2 regions of the Butyrivibrio fibrisolvens genome follow, and region 2 is predicted to be linked to the other one. Evidence: predicted binding sites of a transcription regulator. Region 2 holds the regulator's gene; the other holds the start of a gene.
The links. The regulator HrcA, encoded in region 2, represses chaperone genes, less so after heat shock. The targets are predictions, from matches to a motif close to TGTTAGCACTCNNNNNNNNNGAGTGCTAACA.

Region 1 (8,999 bases), 1.4 Mb from region 2:
GTGTGAAAAATGGGAGGATTGTCAGAGCTTCTGAGAATCTACACTGGATTGCTCCGCTTGCAAGGTCGAATCCCTGCGCGAACATTGTTAATACTACATACAAAGCGCCGATGGCGCCTGCCTGTACGATGTACAGAGTTTTTGATTTCTTCATTTTCTTTCTCCTTTAGTGTACGGCTATGTGCCGATTTTGCGAGTGGGAAGGATTTAACACTCGTATAGCAACAGGTATGATAACACTGAATAAAAGCTTTGTAAAGGCGATACTGATCAGACTAAAAATATATAATTACTAAAACTTCCCACTTGGACGGACCAACATCCTCAAAGCTTTTACAAGGGCAAGCAGTATATAGAAATTAACTTATCTAAGAATTATTTCCGGATGAAGTAAATTAATCATAATGATATAATGATAGTGCGAGATATTATGCATACTAATTGTATTACTTGGAGGTATTTATGGGAGATAAGTTATTGCCGCTTGTTACGAGGCATTTTTTGATACAGCCTCAGAGTGTTGATAAACTCTGGGAAGAAGAATGGTCAGTTACCCTTAGAGATGATGCTGATAAGAAGGTAGGGAGATTTCATTTTGAAGAGGCCGGAATTGATGGGGAAGTAACGCTTTTACTGGATATTGAACCTGCATACCAAAAGCCCTCTCTTGGTGCTGAAATATACTCTGCTATAGCAAGTTTTGTGTTTAAATTCCAGGAACTTAAGGTAGTCAGAACGTCTTGCAGGCATGAGGATGATGATCTTGTACATAGCCTTGAAAAGGCTGGTTATGTAAGGCGCAAGAACAGGGATGGACGTGACTTTTATTCGATCACAAAACAGAAGACATCCTGGACAGGCCTTTACATGATATTAGGTCTTGTTGCAGGTTTGATCATTGGAATCACTATATCTAATCTCTGGGTTGGAACTTTTTCTGGAATAATAATAGGGACAGTAATCGGATATCTGATTGATAAGAAAGCGTGAATATACCGGATTTGTCGAGACTTTATGACGATATATGTTTTTTCATAGACTGATTATTTTTCTTATATAAATGGACCGGTACTTGCAGGAACATGGTGGGGGACATAGATGGACATTGCGGTTTTTAGCGATATACATGCCAATCACAGCGCCTTTCAGGCTTGTTTTGACAAGGCCTGTGAGAAGGGAATTACCAATTTCGTACTTCTGGGAGATTATGTAACGGACTGTCCCAATCCTCAGAAAACTATGGAAATGATATACATGATGCAGAAGTTTTTTAACGTCTGGATTGTGAGAGGTAACCGCGAAGAGTATCTTCTTGATTATAGGAAAAAGGGCGAGTCAGGATGGAAGAAGGGTTCTGCCAGCGGTACGCTTTTGTATACTTATAATAATATGACAGACAGGGACTTTAACTTTTTTGACTCACTTCCTATATATTCGATGTGGAAGCAGAAGGGTATGCCTTCTTTTGAGCTATGCCACGGATCGCCCAATTCTTCAAGGGAATTCATGATGGGTAAGAGCCGTACTACAAGGCGTATTGTGGCTCAGCTAAGGTCTGATTTTATCCTGCATGGTCATCATCATGAGCAGGAGACTTACACCTATAGAGACAAGAAAGCTGTCAATCCGGGCTCTATAGGCATTCCCTGGAACTATGGCGGCAAGACACAGTTTGCCATAATTCATGATGAAGGAGACAGATGGGAAGAAGAATACTTTCAGCTTGATTATGACAGAAAAGAGATTCTGTCTGAGTTTATGTCATCAGGCCTTATGGAGATGGCGCCTGCCTGGGCAGCAGTTACAATGCATACTATAAGAACAGGTGTGGATCTTAATCAGACAATCCTTATGAGAGCAACTCAGCTGTGCGAGCAGGAAAGAGGAGAAGCCCGTTGGCCGGATATCCCTGAGAGGTACTGGGCTCTCGCCCTTAAAGAGAACTATATAGATATGCATGGAAAAGATATACCTCATAGGTAGATTTTTAAACTTCCCACAAAAGCCAGACGCAGATTCAAGGGTAGGAGTCTGTCTGGTAAGTGGGAAGTCTGCAAGTAAATCAGATAATAAAGAGCTCGAAGCTTTGTAATAACAAGGCCTGTCAAAAATAAAAAAAGAATAAACAAAGGATTATAAAAGAAGGACACAATCTTCAAAGCCGCTCTGGAAGCGCGTTTGAAGGGGTGTCCTTTTTTGATGACAAAAGGTCAAGAAGCAAATGAGAGAAAACGAGAGAATATAAGAGATATTACGAGAAAAGACTACAATATCCACCTGTAAATCAATTTGCAACATAAAAGCCGCAACATTATTATATATTTTGTGGTTAGCACTCAGGGAGTTTGAGTGCTAACAATTCTATAAGACTTAAGTTTTAGTCTAAAGTTAACAAGCACAGATATGATTGTTAATCTTTAAAAAAGCAAATTATATATCTATATAAAGGAGGCTTTATCATGAAATTAACACCACTTGGAGACAGAGTTGTATTAAAGCAGCTTGAAGCAGAGGAGACAACAGCATCAGGAATCGTTCTTCCTGGAAAGGAAAAAGAGAAACCTCAGCAGGCTGAAGTTATAGCTGTTGGACCTGGCGGAGTTGTTGATGGCAAAGAAGTCAAGATGGAAGTTAAAGTCGGACAGAAGGTCATTTATTCTAAATATGCAGGAACAGAAGTTAAGCTTGATGAAGAGACATTCATCATTGTAAAGCAGAACGACATTCTTGCAACAGTTGACTAAATCAAAAATTGCAAAGAAGATTTTGTCTATTTGTTTTCGGATAAAAAGAAGATCTGGAATACAGATGATAAACAGTCTTTATATGAAGCAGGATCATATCCTGCAAACTAGATAATATATTATGGAGGTCATGTATCATGGCAAAGACAATTAAATCAGGTGATGATGCTCGTATGGCAATGGTTGCAGGCGTTAACAAGCTTGCAGATACAGTAGGTGTAACAATCGGACCTAAGGGAAGAAACGTTGTAATAGACAAGTCTTACGGTGCTCCTACAATCACAAACGATGGTGTTACTATCGCTAAGGAGATCGAACTTGAAGATCCATATGAAAACATGGGTGCTCAGCTTGTTAAGGAAGTTGCTACAAAGACTAATGATGTAGCAGGTGACGGTACAACAACAGCTACAGTTCTTGCTCAGGCAATGATCAACGAAGGTATGAAGAACCTTGCTGCAGGTGCTAACCCGATCGTCCTTCGTAAAGGTATGAAGAAGGCTACAGACGCTACAGTAGAAGCTGTTAAGAAGATGGCTACAAAGGTAAGCGGCAAGGAGCAGATCGAAAGAGTAGCAGCAGTTTCATCAGGTGATGATGAAGTTGGTAAGATGATCGCTGACGCTATGGAAAAGGTTTCTAACGACGGCGTTATCACAATCGAAGAGTCCAAGACAATGCAGACAGAGCTTGACCTTGTTGAAGGTATGGAATTTGACAGAGGTTACATCTCAGCTTACATGGCAACAGACATGGACAAGATGGAAGCTAACCTTGAAGAGCCTGCAATCCTTATCACAGATAAGAAGATCTCTAACATCAACGACATCCTTCCTCTTCTTGAGCAGGTTGTTAAGACAGGCCAGAAGCTCCTCATCATCGCTGAAGACGTTGAAGGTGAAGCTCTTACAACACTTATTGTTAACAAACTCCGTGGAACATTCAATGTAGTTGCAGTTAAGGCTCCTGGCTATGGCGACAGACGTAAAGAGATGCTTCAGGATATCGCAATCCTCACAGGTGGTAAGGTTATCTCATCTGACCTTGGTCTTGAACTTAAGGATACAACACTTGATGACCTTGGACGTGCTAAGAGTGTTAAGGTTACTAAGGAGAAGACAACAATCGTTGATGGTGAAGGCGACAAGGCTGACATCGATTCAAGAGTTGCTCAGATCAAGAAGCAGATCGAAGATACAACATCTGATTTTGATAGAGAGAAGCTTCAGGAAAGACTTGCTAAGCTCGCTGGCGGTGTTGCAGTTATCCGCGTAGGTGCTGCTACAGAGACAGAGATGAAGGAAGCTAAGTACAGAATGGAAGATGCTCTCAATGCTACACGTGCAGCTGTAGAGGAAGGTATCATCTTCGGCGGTGGTAGCGCATACATCCACGCTTCTAAGGAAGCTGCTAAGTCTCTTGAGAACCTTGAAGGTGATGAGAAGACAGGTGCTAAGATCGTTCTTAAAGCTCTTGAAGCTCCTCTTTTCCGCATCGCAACTAACGCAGGTCTTGATGGATCCGTTATCGTAAATAAGGTAAAAGAGTCTGAAGTTGGAGTTGGTTTCAATGCATATAAGGAAGAGTATGTAGATATGGTTAAGGATGGTATCCTTGATCCTGCTAAGGTTACAAGATCAGCTCTTCAGAATGCTACATCAGTTGCTTCTTCATTCCTTACAACAGAAGCTGCTGTAGCAACAATCAAAGAGCCTGTACCGGCAGCTCCAGCTCCTCAGCCAGGAATGTATTAATTAACTGATGGCGGAAGCTCTTAGTTTTTAAGAAGACCTTGAACATTCATAGAAATGGCAGGAGACTTCATATAAGTTAAGATATATTTTGCACCACGACTATATCAATACGATATGATCGTGGTGCATTTTTTGCCCTATATTATGCAGTTTTGATGAGGTGATCATAATAAAAATGCGTAGTATCTTGCTTTACAAGCGTTTTCTTGGTAAAATTACCAATATATGTCTAGTATAATCAGTAAAATGTTATAATAATTATTTAAAAGCGATAACATTTAGACTGGTGATCATTAGAAGTGCATTATAAGTCAAGGATTTTGAAAATTACACGTTCTTGAAAGCGCATTATGACGTTATTGCACAATCTATAATATGTTAAATAATGATGTTAACTAAAAGGTATATTATAAGGATTTGATCCTTCACCTTTATAAACTATCATCATTTTATAATAATCATTCATTGATTATGGAAAAGAGGAATAATGAAAGAATTAAAAGACTATGTACGTACAATACCTAACTTCCCTGAAGAAGGAATTATGTTCAGGGATATCACTACAGTAATGCAGGATCCGGATGGACTCAAGCTTGCTATTGATACAATGCAGGACCTTGTTAAGGATCTTGATTTTGATGTAGTAGTAGGAGCAGAGTCTAGAGGATTCATTTTTGGAACACCTATTGCATATAATCTCCACAAACCATTTGTACTTATCCGTAAGAAGGGTAAGCTTCCTGCAGAGACAGTATCTATTGATTATGATCTTGAGTATGGCAAGGCTACTCTTGAGATGCACAAGGATTCTGTTAAGCCTGGTCAGAAGGTTCTCATCGTAGATGACCTTATCGCTACAGGCGGAACAACAGAAGCTATGATCAAGCTTGTTGAGTCTCTCGGCGGAGAAGTTGCAGGTGTCCTTGTAATGATGGAGCTTGCAGGACTTAACGGAAGACAGAAGATCGCCGGTTACAGACTTGATTCTGCTGTCGTATACGAGGGCAAGTAATTGGAAGATTAATCATAAGATTAACTCCGAGAGATTAATCATTTATATTTTGTGATTAACTTCGAGAGATTAATATCATTTTCATAGATATTGATCTAAGTATATGCATTTTCTATAAAACTAAAAGATTGGCGCAAGAGGGAAAATGTTAGAACAAAGATTTGATGACGGTAAAATTGAATCAATTGAAGAGTTTCAGCCACCGGAAAGGCTTTATGAAGGTCTGATCGCCAGGGTACAGAAGTATCATCCATCTGATGATATCACCATGATCGAGAAGGCTTATAATATAGCGCGCGAAGCTCACAAAGATCAGCTTCGCAAATCCGGAGAGCCGTATATTATTCACCCTTTGTGTGTGTCCATTATCCTTGCAGATCTGGAGCTGGATAAGGAGACTATTGCAGCAGGGCTTTTGCATGATGTCGTAGAAGACACTATTCTCACCAAAGACGAGATAGATGAGCAGTTTGGATCTGATGTAGCACTTCTTGTAGATGGTGTTACCAAGTTGCAGAGTCTGCAGCTTCCTGCCGACTATAAGGACAAGACTGCAGAGCAGCTTGAAATGCAGGCGGAGAACCTCAGGAAGATGTTCCTGGCTATGGCCAAGGATATCCGTGTCATCCTTATAAAGCTTGCCGACAGACTCCACAATATGAGAACACTTGCTCATATGCCGCCTGAGAAGCAGCACAGGATAGCTCAGGAGACGCTGGACATCTATTCTCCTATAGCAGGGCGTCTTGGTATCAGTAAGATCAAGGTAGAGCTTGACGATCTGTCTCTTAAGTACCTCAAACCTGATATCTATAAGGATCTTAAGGAAAAGGTATCTGAGAAAAAGGAAGAGCGTGAAGCCTACGTTGAGAAGATTGCCAAAGATGTTGAAGCTGCTATAAAAGAAGCCGGCATCAAGGGTGAAGTCAACGGAAGAGTTAAGCATTTCTTCAGTATTTACAAGAAGATGCACAATCAGGGCAAGACTCTTGATCAGATCTATGATCTGTTCGCTGTCAGGATAATCGTTGAATCAGTCAAGGACTGCTATGCAGCTCTTGGTATAATCCATGAGATGTACAAGCCTATCCCCGGAAGGTTCAAGGACTATATAGCTATGCCCAAGGTCAATATGTATCAGTCTCTTCATACGACACTGATAGGACCTAACGGTGCGCCATTCGAGATACAGATCAGAACTTTTGATATGCACAGAGCAGCAGAATACGGTATTGCTGCTCACTGGAAATATAAAGAAGCATCTGATGGCAAGAAGATTGAAACTCAGGAAGAGGAGAAGCTGGTATGGCTTCGCCAGATTCTTGAGTGGCAGAGGGACATGAGCGACAACAGAGAGTTCATGAACCTTTTAAAGAGCGATCTGAATCTTTTTTCAGAAGATGTATATTGCTTCACTCCTCAGGGTGATGTCAAGAATCTTCAGAACGGATCTACCCCAATCGACTTTGCATACAGCATTCATTCAGCTGTTGGTAACAAGATGATCGGTGCCAAGGTTAATGGTAAGCTGGTTCCTATTGATTATGTGATCCAAAATGGTGATCGTATTGAGATCCTTACTTCTCAGAATTCCAAGGGACCATCACGTGACTGGCTTGCAATTGCCAAGTCCACATCTACCAAGAACAAGATCAACCAGTGGTTCAGGTCTCAGCAAAAAGAAGAGAATGTTAACCACGGTAAAGAGCTTATCGCTGACTATTGTAAGAGCAAGGGTATTGAGATCTCTGATATAACCAAAACTGAGTATATCAATATCATCATCCGCAAGTATGGTTTCCACGACTGGGATGCTGTACTTTGTGCAGTAGGTCTTGGAGCCTTAAAAGAAGGCGGTATTGTCAACAAGCTCTGTGAGCTCTATGAGAGAGATCACAAGAAGGATCTTACTGATGAAGAAGTTCTTGCAGCAGCTAATGTTTCAAACTCACCTGCAAGGATCAACGGAAGTGGTAATGCCATTATCGTTAAAGGCGTTCATGACGTTGCAGTAAGATTTTCAAGATGTTGTAATCCTGTTCCGGGAGATGATATCGTTGGCTTTGTAACAAGAGGCAGAGGCGTATCTATTCATAGACGTGACTGCGTCAATGTTGCAGAGATGACTATGGAAGATAAGAGCAGGCTCATAGAAGCCCGCTGGGAGAGCGATGGTATTATTGGCTCTGAGAAATATACTGCTGACATCAAGATCTTTGCTAACGACAGACGAGGCCTTCTTGCAGATGTTTCAAGAATTCTTACTGAGAACAACATCAGCATCCTGTCTCTTAATACAAGAACCAGTAAGCAGGGCCTTGCTACCATGGATGTTTCATTCCAGGTTTCAAGCCGTGAAGAGCTTGTAACAGTTACAGATAAGCTAAGACAGATCGATAGCGTCATCGATATTGAGAGAAGTACAGGCTGATACAAACATTCTGATAAGAATAGTCTGATAAAAATAGTCTGATAAGAATGGTCTGATAAGAATAGTTTTATAAGAATAGTCTTATAATAACAGGCTGATTATAATAGACTGATAAGAACAGGCTGTTATATCGGCATCAGTACCTATTGACAAGCATTTTAATAGTTTAAGAATTAATATCAGCATGCCGGCATTATTTATATAATGTCGGCATGGCTGTGCATCATACCAAAGATTGGATCAGCATTCTAATGGACAGTAATATTAAAGTTGGCCAGGTAACACTTGGCCCCGTACAGACCAATTGTTATTTTGTTTTTAAAGATACAGAAGATAGAAGTGCTAGTAATGAGCCAATACCCTGCATCTTCTTCGATCCTGCGGACGCCGGAGAGTATCTGTATGAAAAGCTTACAGAGAAGAATTTTAAGGTTGAGCTCATACTCCTAACTCACGGCCACTTCGATCATATGGCCGGAGCTGCAGATCTTAAAAGGCTCTCAGGAGCTCCTATATGGTGCTGGGAAAAAGAGTCATCGGTATGCGAAGATCCCGAAGTAAACCTTTCGTATGATTTTATTGGAAAAAGTATAACGATTAAACCTGACAGATTTTTAAGAGATGAAGAGATAATCGAAGCTGCCGGTCTTAAATGCAGGCTCCTTGGAACACCGGGACATACAGTTGGTTCCTGCTGCTACAGTTTTGATGATGATAAGATCCTTATAAGCGGAGATACTCTATTTGAAGGATCTGTTGGACGTACGGATTTCCCCGGAGGAAGTTCTCAGGCTCTGGTTAGATCTGTACACGAGAAGCTTTTTGATCTTCCTGATGATACTATTGTATATCCGGGGCACGGCGGTGCTACTACAATTGGAGATGAGAAGCTCTACAATCCGTTTTTAAGGTGAGTTCTATGATTATAGTATATACAGATAAAGAGAAATACTTTTATGACATCCATTCTCTGGTCAAAAGTTTCTATCCGGAGGAGGATGTCCTTGTTTTTGTAAAGGGAAGTAGGCAGATCCCCGAAGATGCCAATATCATACTTA
Region 2 (8,999 bases):
ACCTGCAGGGATAGTAACCTTAATGGTCTTACGGCTTGTCTTATAACCTGTTCCGCCGCAGTCTGCACATTTATCTTTAATAATCTTGCCTGATCCACCACACTCAGGACATGTCTGAACATTGCGGACGGTTCCAAAAAGCGACTGCTGTGTGAATACAACCTGTCCCTTACCACCGCACTTAGGACACATCTGTGGCGTAGTACCTGGCTTAGCGCCTGTACCTTTACATGTCGGGCAAGGATCTTTCAAATTAAGAGTAAGTTCTTTTTCTGTGCCTGTGATGGATTCCATAAATGTAATCCTTACGCTGGCACGTATATTAGCTCCCTTAGCAGGTCCGGAACGAGCGCCACGACTCCTTCCACCACCAAAGAATTCACCAAATATGTCACCAAATATATCACTAAAATCAGCGCCGGAGAAATCAAATCCGCCACCGTTAAATCCTGCTCCGCCACCTTCAAATGCAGCATGACCGAACTGATCATACTGGCGTCTCTTCTCAGGATCTGAAAGTACAGCATAAGCTTCGGAAGCCTCTTTGAACTTTTCAGCTGCATTAGCATCACCGGGATTCATATCTGGATGATATTTCTTAGCAAGTACCCTGTATGCTTTCTTGATCTCTTCATCCGAGGCACCTTTGCCTACTCCAAGCACTTCATAATAATCGCGTTTCTGATCTGCCATAATACCTTTCCTTAGCGCAAAATACCCACGAGCTGCCATTTAAGCAGCTCGGGGTTAATTTCATTAATAATGATCATCTGATCATCGTATACAAAGTCACCGACCTTATATACCTTATACTTCTCTGTAGTCTCCGTCAACTACATCATCATTGTTCTGAGTCTGGCTGCCTGCTGCGCCACCCATATCAGGTCCAGGACCAGCCTGAGGGCCAGCCTGCTGCTGCATATTCTCATACATCTTTGAGAAGAGCTGCTGAGCATCTGTCATGAGCTTTTCTTTCTGAGTCTTGATCTTGTCGATCTCTTCATCAGTAAGTTCCTTGTCCTTAGTAGCATCAAGTGTAGCTTTAAGATCTGTAAGATCAGCTTCTACAGTTGACTTAGCAGTTGCATCGATCTTGTCGCCTGCATCCTTAAGAGCCTGCTCTGTCTGGAATACGAAGGAATCAGCTTCGTTTCTTGCATCGATGCCTTCCTTACGCTTCTTGTCCTGAGCCTCATATTCCTGAGCCTCTTTGATAGCCTTATCGATATCATCATCAGACATGTTAGTGCCGGATGTGATTGTGATGTGCTGCTCTTTACCTGTACCAAGATCCTTAGCAGATACGTTAACGATACCGTTAGCATCGATATCGAATGTAACTTCGATCTGAGGCATACCTCTTCTTGCCGGAGGGATACCATCAAGACGGAACTGACCAAGTGACTTGTTGTCTCTTGCGAACTGTCTCTCACCCTGAAGTACGTTGATATCAACTGCTGTCTGGTTATCAGCTGCTGTTGAGAAGATCTGGCTCTTCTTGGTAGGAATAGTTGTATTACGCTCGATAAGCTTTGTAGCGATACCACCCATTGTCTCGATAGAAAGTGAAAGTGGAGTTACATCAAGAAGAAGGATATCTCCTGTACCAGCTTCGTTATTAAGCTTACCACCCTGGATACCTGCACCTACTGCTACGCATTCATCAGGGTTAAGGTTCTTGGAAGGCTCCTGACCTGTGAGCTGCTTAACCTTCTCTACTACGCAAGGAACACGTGTAGAACCACCAACAAGGAGGACTTTACCAAGGTCTGCATTTGTAAGACCTGCATCTCTCATAGCATTCTGAACAGGAATAGCTGTTCTCTCTACAAGATCATGGATAAGTTCTTCGAACTTAGCTCTTGTAAGATCCATATCGAAGTGCTTAGGGCCTTCTGCTGTTGCTGTGATGAAAGGAAGGTTGATGTTAGTTGTTGTAGAAGAAGAGAGTTCCTTCTTAGCCTTCTCTGCAGCTTCCTTAAGTCTCTGCATAGCCATCTTATCGCCTGAAAGGTCTACGCCTTCCTTAGCCTTGAACTCTTCTACCATCCAGTCGATGATCCTGTTATCGAAGTCATCACCACCAAGGTGTGTATCACCGTTTGTAGAAAGAACTTCGATGACACCATCACCAATCTCGATAATAGATACATCAAATGTACCACCACCGAGGTCATATACCATGATCTTCTGCTCTTTCTCATTGTCAAGACCATAAGCAAGAGCTGCAGCTGTAGGCTCGTTGATAATACGCTCTACTTCAAGACCTGCGATCTTACCAGCGTTCTTAGTAGCCTGACGCTGAGCATCATTGAAGTATGCAGGAACTGTGATAACTGCCTGTGATACAGACTCTCCAAGGTAGTCCTCAGCATCCTTCTTGAGCTTCTGAAGAATCATAGCAGAGATCTGCTCTGGTGAGTACTTCTTGCCATCGATGTTACGGCCATTGTCTGTACCCATATCTCTCTTGATTGAAGAAATTGTGTGATCTGCATTTGTAACAGCCTGACGCTTAGCAGGTTCACCTACAAGTCTCTCACCATTCTTAGTAAAAGCTACAACTGAAGGAGTTGTTCTAGCACCTTCTGCATTTGCTATAACGGTAGGCTTTCCACCTTCCATGACTGCTACGCAGCTATTTGTAGTACCAAGGTCGATACCAATGATTTTACCCATAGTTAATTTACCTCCATAACTATTTCATCTTATTTTTGATCTATCCCTACTGGGAAATCGGAGATGTGTAAAGCTTTGTGATCATAAATGCCTTCTTGGCAAAAACATCGAAGACAATCTCTATCTCCTCTATTTAGCAACAGCCACCATTGAGTGACGGATAACTGTATCGTGATATGTATAGCCCTTCTGGAGCTCCTGTGCGACAATTCCTTCTTCGTACTCATCGCTCTCTACCTGCATTACTGCGTTGTGGAGATTAGGATCAAACTCTTTGCCAAGAGCTTCTATCGGCTTAACATCCATGTCTTCAAGAGTCTTTAAAAGCTGCTTGTAGATCATGTCAAATCCCTGTACAAGAGAATCATCTTTCTTATCTTCCGGAACTGCTGCAAGACCTCTTTCGAAGTTATCTACAACAGGAAGTATCTTGGTAAGTACATTGCCTGCTCCTGCATCGAACATCTGAGACTTCTCTTTCTCAGTTCTGTTACGGAAGTTCTCGAACTCTGCAAGCTGACGCTTGTACTTGTCTGTCATGTCGTCAAGCTTGTCCTGAAGAGGATTTTTCTTTTTTCCAAAAAGAGATTTCTTGCCCTCTTCCTTGACTTCTTCAGAAGCCTTATCTGTAGTATCTGCATCAGCTGTTTCTTTTGATGCTTCTGCAGTATTTTCGTTCTCAACCGCATCTCCTGATTGAGCTTCGTTTTCTTTAAGAGCTTCTTCTACTTCTTCCTGCTCTTTTTTGATTTCCTTTTCCTGACTCAAGTTGATTCTCCTTTATTACTATTTATTATATGAAAATAGCTAGTCGTTCTTCTTATAAAGATCATCCAGCTGATGCATCATTTCCTTAAGTGTAGATATGACCTTGTCATAGTCCATTCGCTTGGGGCCTATGATACCGACTGTGCCTCTCATACCTTCGGCAAGTTCGTAGGTTGCTGTAACTACGCTGCAATCCTTCATAGTATCTACCGGTGTTTCATTGCCTATATAAACCTGAATCCCGTGTTCCGTAGCACTAAGAGAACTTTCTACAAGACTTGTAAGATCACTCTTTTCTTCAAATGTATTGATAAGTTCACTCGCCTTTTTATTATCTGAAAGTTCGGGATATTTCAGGATATTGTTGGTACCGCTTGTATATATCTCAAGCTCCTCATCGGCTCTTATGGACTCTGCAGCTGCGTCTATCACATGACCTACAATCTCGGAGTGGATACCAGCCTGCGCTTTGAGAGCTGCGATAAGGCCAAGGTTGATATTCTCAACTGATATACCGCTCAGGTTCGTATTCAGGATCATGTTGAGCTTAAGGATTGTCGCATCATCAAGCTCTTCCTCAACCGGTATCATCTTGTTCTTGATAAGATTGCCTTCAAGAACTATGGTAGCCAGAAGATGATCAGCATCCACTCTGCTTATCTGAAGGAATTTGAGCTTGTTCTTGCTCATGGTAGGTGTTGAAACCATGGTCGCATAATTGGTATTGTCCGCAAGCTGTCTTGCAACATGCTTAAGAAGATTCTCAAGCTTCTCTTCCTTATCAAGAAGCATCTCACGCATGCTGTCGACTTCCTTCTCCTTCTGGGCGAGCATATCATCTACATAGATACGATAGCCCTGATCGGATGGTATACGTCCTGCAGAAGTGTGTGGCTGTAATATAAGTCCCATCTCTTCAAGGTCTGCCATCTCATTGCGGATAGTCGCAGATGAAAGGTTCAGATCCGTATACTTGGAAATCGTCCTGCTTCCAACCGGCTCTCCGGTCTCCAGATAATTACGAACGATTGCATTTAGAATTGTTTTCTTACGCTCTGTAAGTTCCAAATGATTACCTCTTCTCATCCGATGTTAGCACTCACTCGACTTGAGTGCTAACATCTTACATACGTTAAATTATCACTTTAAAACTATACTGTCAACCGACTAATAAATAAAAAGTCTAAAGAAAATATAAAGAAGCGCAAATCCTTATAGGATCTACGCTTCTTAAAAAAACAAAAAAGATATGGGGCAATTTAGGACTTGTTACAGATCAAAACTTCCAGTCTCTTCATCTGCAACAAAATATACCTTACCTTCTTCAGGCTTAACATAAAGGTTAAGGTTCTTTACAGATTCAAACTTATCACCAATAACAGCTCTTGCTTTATTATAAAGAACACTCTGCTCTATATCATAATCGCGATACTGTAGTACAAGCTTGACCTCAGGTTCTTTAGTTTTAGCAGCAGTATCCTTTGCAGCAGTGTCTTTAACCACAGTATCTTTTACTGATTCTGCCTTCTTTGCCACTTCCTTCTTGACTTCTTTAGCTTTCTTTACTGTCTCTTGCTTTATATCAGAGATTTTCTTTACAACCTCTTTCTTTGTATTAACTGCCTTCTTAGATGCTACCTTTTTAGAAGCTTCTTTTTTGGGAGTTTCTTTTTTAGAAGCCTCAGTTTTAGGCGCTTCCGTTTTTACAGCTGTAGCTTTTTCTTTTACTTCATCCTTAGCTTCAGCTATCTTCTTTTCTTCTTTTTTAGCTGAAGTTGCATTTTTCACTACATCTTTCTTAACTTCAGATGCTTCTTTCTTAGCCTTGGCTACCTTCTTTTTGGTTTCTTTTTCTACCTTTGCAGCCTTTTCCTTTATCTTCTTATCTTCTTCTGCAGCTTTCTTTGATACAGAAGCTTTAGCCTCTTTAGCCTTTTTTACTGCACCTTTTTCAAGCTTTATAACTTTGATACCAGCTTCTTCCTGCTTTGCCTTTTCCTCTTTGGCAAGTGCTGCTGCCTTCTCACTCTGCTCTATCACTGCAGCCTTTACAATGGATTTTATAGTTGCTGTAGGTCTTACCTGAGTGTCTTTGCTTTCTATCATATTGGAATCCTCCCCATGCACAAGCATGCCTTACAAGTCGCAAGGTCAATTATTAAAAGATGTTTTGGAAAAAAATACAGTGAATCTGTTTGAACTAAAATACTTACGTTTTCGAGTTTATCGCAATTTCGTTACAATGTCAATGATTTGATATCTCCAAATACAAACAAAGAGCCATTTGGGGTAATATATTTTTTGTATATTTGCTATCAAAATAATATATTATACCAAATGACTCTTTTTTATGCTCTTACTATATATGTAAAGATCAGTCTTAGTTCTATATAGTTCTATCTCAGTTCTGTATTAGTTCTATCTCGGTTCTATATTAGTTCTATCTCAGTTCTATCTGATCTATCGAATCAGCTGTCACTATAGTAAATCTGTTCCTGCTAGGTCCAGGGATGATTGCCTTTATACTTTCATCAAACTCCCCTTCAAATCGAAGAGTTCCATCTATTCCATATAACTGCCAGTGCTTGTCATTGTACACAACAAACTGATCATCTGAGAAGAACATATCAGTATAATCAAGATCAAAATACTTCTCCAGAATATCCTTACCTGAAGTATTGTAGACTGTAAGTTTATAAGCTCCCTCTTCTGCTGTTCCGGCGCATATGATGCCTGCGTAGTCTTCGTTGTTATAAACGCTCATGATCTCAGTCTCACCGATCTCATTGACAACAGGGTCATTAGGAACATCCTCACCCTTGTAGAAGACTATACTCTTATCAGATACAGCCATATTAGTACTTGAATCAAGAAACACATCATATGGGATGATAGTATCTTCATACTTGAATGAGCTTACCATGTTATCTGTCTCATTCTGACCTACAGCTCCAAAGTTAAAGAAGGTAACGCCTGTCAGAATAGAACCTCCCGACTCTTTCAGATAACATACTGCCAAAAGCTCAGCATTGGGAGACAAGGACATGCTGGTAGGATATCCACTGTTGGCCATAGTAGCCTTGATAGCTGCAAGTTCCTTGCCCGATGTATCAAAAAGCTTGATCCTTGTTATATCATCATCGTCAAGAATGACCGCAACTACCCCCTGTGATGAAACGCAGAAATCCCTGATAGGAAGATTGGTTCCAAAACTTCCAAGAGTTCCCTGCGAATTGGCAACATAGATAGTATTACCATTATAATCACCAACTGCAACGGTCTCACCGCATATTCTCACCACAGGTGCCTGCATATCATAGGTCATATTCCATAGCGCCCTTCCGTCTGCAGACATACAATTGATACCATCTTTACTGTATCTGATTATATTCTGTCCAAGCGGAAGTACTGTGACACCAGACATGCCGGTAAGAGATGTAGAGCTAAGAACCCTGGATTCCGAATACACCTTGTTGTGCCAGTTCACATATATAAATGCTATTATGGCAACCGCCGCAATCAGCAAAAAAATAGTTCTGTAAAATACTATAAGCCTATGATTTCTTATCTTCTCCTGATAAGAAGGCTCTCTGGAAAAAGATGCACCGGTTTCTTCGTCCGGTGCATCTGCATCTCTAAAATTTCTGCTGTAATCTCTAAAGTTTTTGACTTCAGCCATCAGTCCTCCATATAGAAAAACCTGTAAAAGATCTTTATATTTCTACAAGATAAGTGATGTAGGGATTCAAGTTTTTAACCTATACTTAACACCACTTAGTTAAACTTATAAACTGTAACAGCATCATATGGACGATCAGGTCCATATACAGGACTTGGGAATGAAGGAGTATTGATAGAATTAGGATATGTCTGTGTTTCAAGACAAAATCCATCATACTGACCATACTCATATCCGTCCTTACCAACAATATCCTTAAGGAAATTAGCTGAATAGAACTGGAATCCCGGAAGATTGGTAGATGCATGCATAGTGATTCCTGTTGCAGGATTAGTAACTATAGCAAACTCATGCATACCACCGTCAACATTTCCATCCTCATCAACTGCACCATCGATTATGAAATTATGATCATAACCGTTTGCAAGAGCGATCTGCTCATAATCTGATGCAATATCCTGACCGATAGTCTTAGGAGTTGTAAAATCAAGCGGAGTTCCTTTAACAGCACGCTTCTCACCTGAAGGAATAGAATTCTTGTCCTTAACAGGTGTAAAGTAATGAGAATTGAGCTGAAGCACATGACCGAGAACCTTGCCGCTTCCGCTGCCACCGAGATTGAAATAGGTGTGATTAGTGATATTGATAAGAGTATCAGCATCGCTGTCTGCATGATAATGAAGCTTAAGCTCATTGTCATCAGAAAGTGAAACTTCTACTGTAAATGTACGATTGCCTGGGAATCCAAGCTCGCCATCAGCAGCCTTATAAGTGAATCTTACAAGATTGTCTCCCTCTTCGCTGTCCCATACTGTCTTGTGAAAACCATTGTCTCCATCTGTATGAAGATTGTTTACACCGTTTTCATTAAGTGGAAGATGATATTCCTTGCCTGCAATGGTATACTTACCACCCTCTACACGGTTAGCTGATGGTCCTATAGTAGATCCAAGAGTAGGCTTATTGTCTGTATAGCCTTCAAAATCATCAAATCCAAGAACCACATCGCATCTGTTTCCATCACTGTCCTTAACAAAGACGTTCTGGATGTTGATACCATAATTAAGAACAGTTACTTCCATATCATTTTTATTAGTAATATGGAAAAGATATACAGCCTGTCCCTTTTGTGTCTCCCCAACAAATTCTCTCTTTACGCTCATACTTCCGTCCTTCCCTCTAGTGCGCGTAGTAGCGTCACCTCATCAATATATTCCAGATCCCCTCCAACAGGTACACCGCTCGCAATACGAGTCACTTTGATACCTGTGGGCTTCACCAGTTTACTTACATACATAGCTGTCGTCTCGCCTTCAAGACTCGATCCTGTAGCAAGGATGACCTCATTTACATCCTCTGTCTGAAGACGCTGTAATAGTTCTTTAAGTCTTATATCAGATGGTCCTACGCCAAGCATAGGTGATATTACGCCCTGAAGCACATGATATAGACCATTGTACTTGCCTGTTCTTTCATATGCCGCAAGATCTCTTGAGTTCTCGACAACCATTATTGTTGACTTGTCCCTGCTGTCATTGGAACAGATAGGACACAGATCACCATCTGTAAGTGTGCAACACTTCTTGCAATAGTGAACATTCTCTCTGGCATCATTGATAGCACCTGAGAGCCTTGCAACACGGTCCTTGGGCATATTGATAATATAAAAAGCAAGCCTCTGAGCTGACTTCCCTCCTATTCCGGGGAGAGAAGAAAGCTCTTCTATCAGCTTGTTAACATGGCCACTGTACAGATCCATTAGAATCCAAGTCCTCCAAAGCCGCCAAGTCCGCCTGTCATCTTGCCGAGGACTTCTGCGTTAGCCTTATCAGCTTCGCCCATAGCTTCATTAACTGCAGCAACGATAAGATCC

Region 1: a site for HrcA is predicted at 2,328-2,358, ahead of I7804_RS12740 (co-chaperone GroES). Genes of this name have one in related genera too.

The regions. Positions count from the first base shown of each region.
Region 1 is NZ_CP065800.1:3,050,228-3,059,226, reverse strand. Features, by position in the region: gene I7804_RS12755 (QueT transporter family protein) at 1-154, opposite strand, end outside; gene I7804_RS12750 (hypothetical protein) at 463-990, shown strand; gene I7804_RS12745 (metallophosphoesterase family protein) at 1,099-1,983, shown strand; gene I7804_RS12740 (co-chaperone GroES) at 2,460-2,744, shown strand; gene groL (chaperonin GroEL) at 2,882-4,498, shown strand; gene I7804_RS12730 (adenine phosphoribosyltransferase) at 4,986-5,510, shown strand; gene I7804_RS12725 (RelA/SpoT family protein) at 5,656-7,941, shown strand; gene I7804_RS12720 (MBL fold metallo-hydrolase) at 8,193-8,855, shown strand; gene hemZ (coproporphyrinogen dehydrogenase HemZ) at 8,861-8,999, shown strand, end outside.
Region 2 is NZ_CP065800.1:362,211-371,209, forward strand. Features, by position in the region: gene dnaJ (molecular chaperone DnaJ) at 1-693, opposite strand, end outside; gene dnaK (molecular chaperone DnaK) at 808-2,679, opposite strand; gene grpE (nucleotide exchange factor GrpE) at 2,809-3,447, opposite strand; gene hrcA (heat-inducible transcriptional repressor HrcA) at 3,487-4,533, opposite strand; gene I7804_RS01490 (DUF6465 family protein) at 4,717-5,553, opposite strand; gene I7804_RS01495 (DUF5711 family protein) at 5,888-7,126, opposite strand; gene I7804_RS01500 (aldose epimerase family protein) at 7,222-8,289, opposite strand; gene recR (recombination mediator RecR) at 8,286-8,885, opposite strand; gene I7804_RS01510 (YbaB/EbfC family nucleoid-associated protein) at 8,885-8,999, opposite strand, start outside.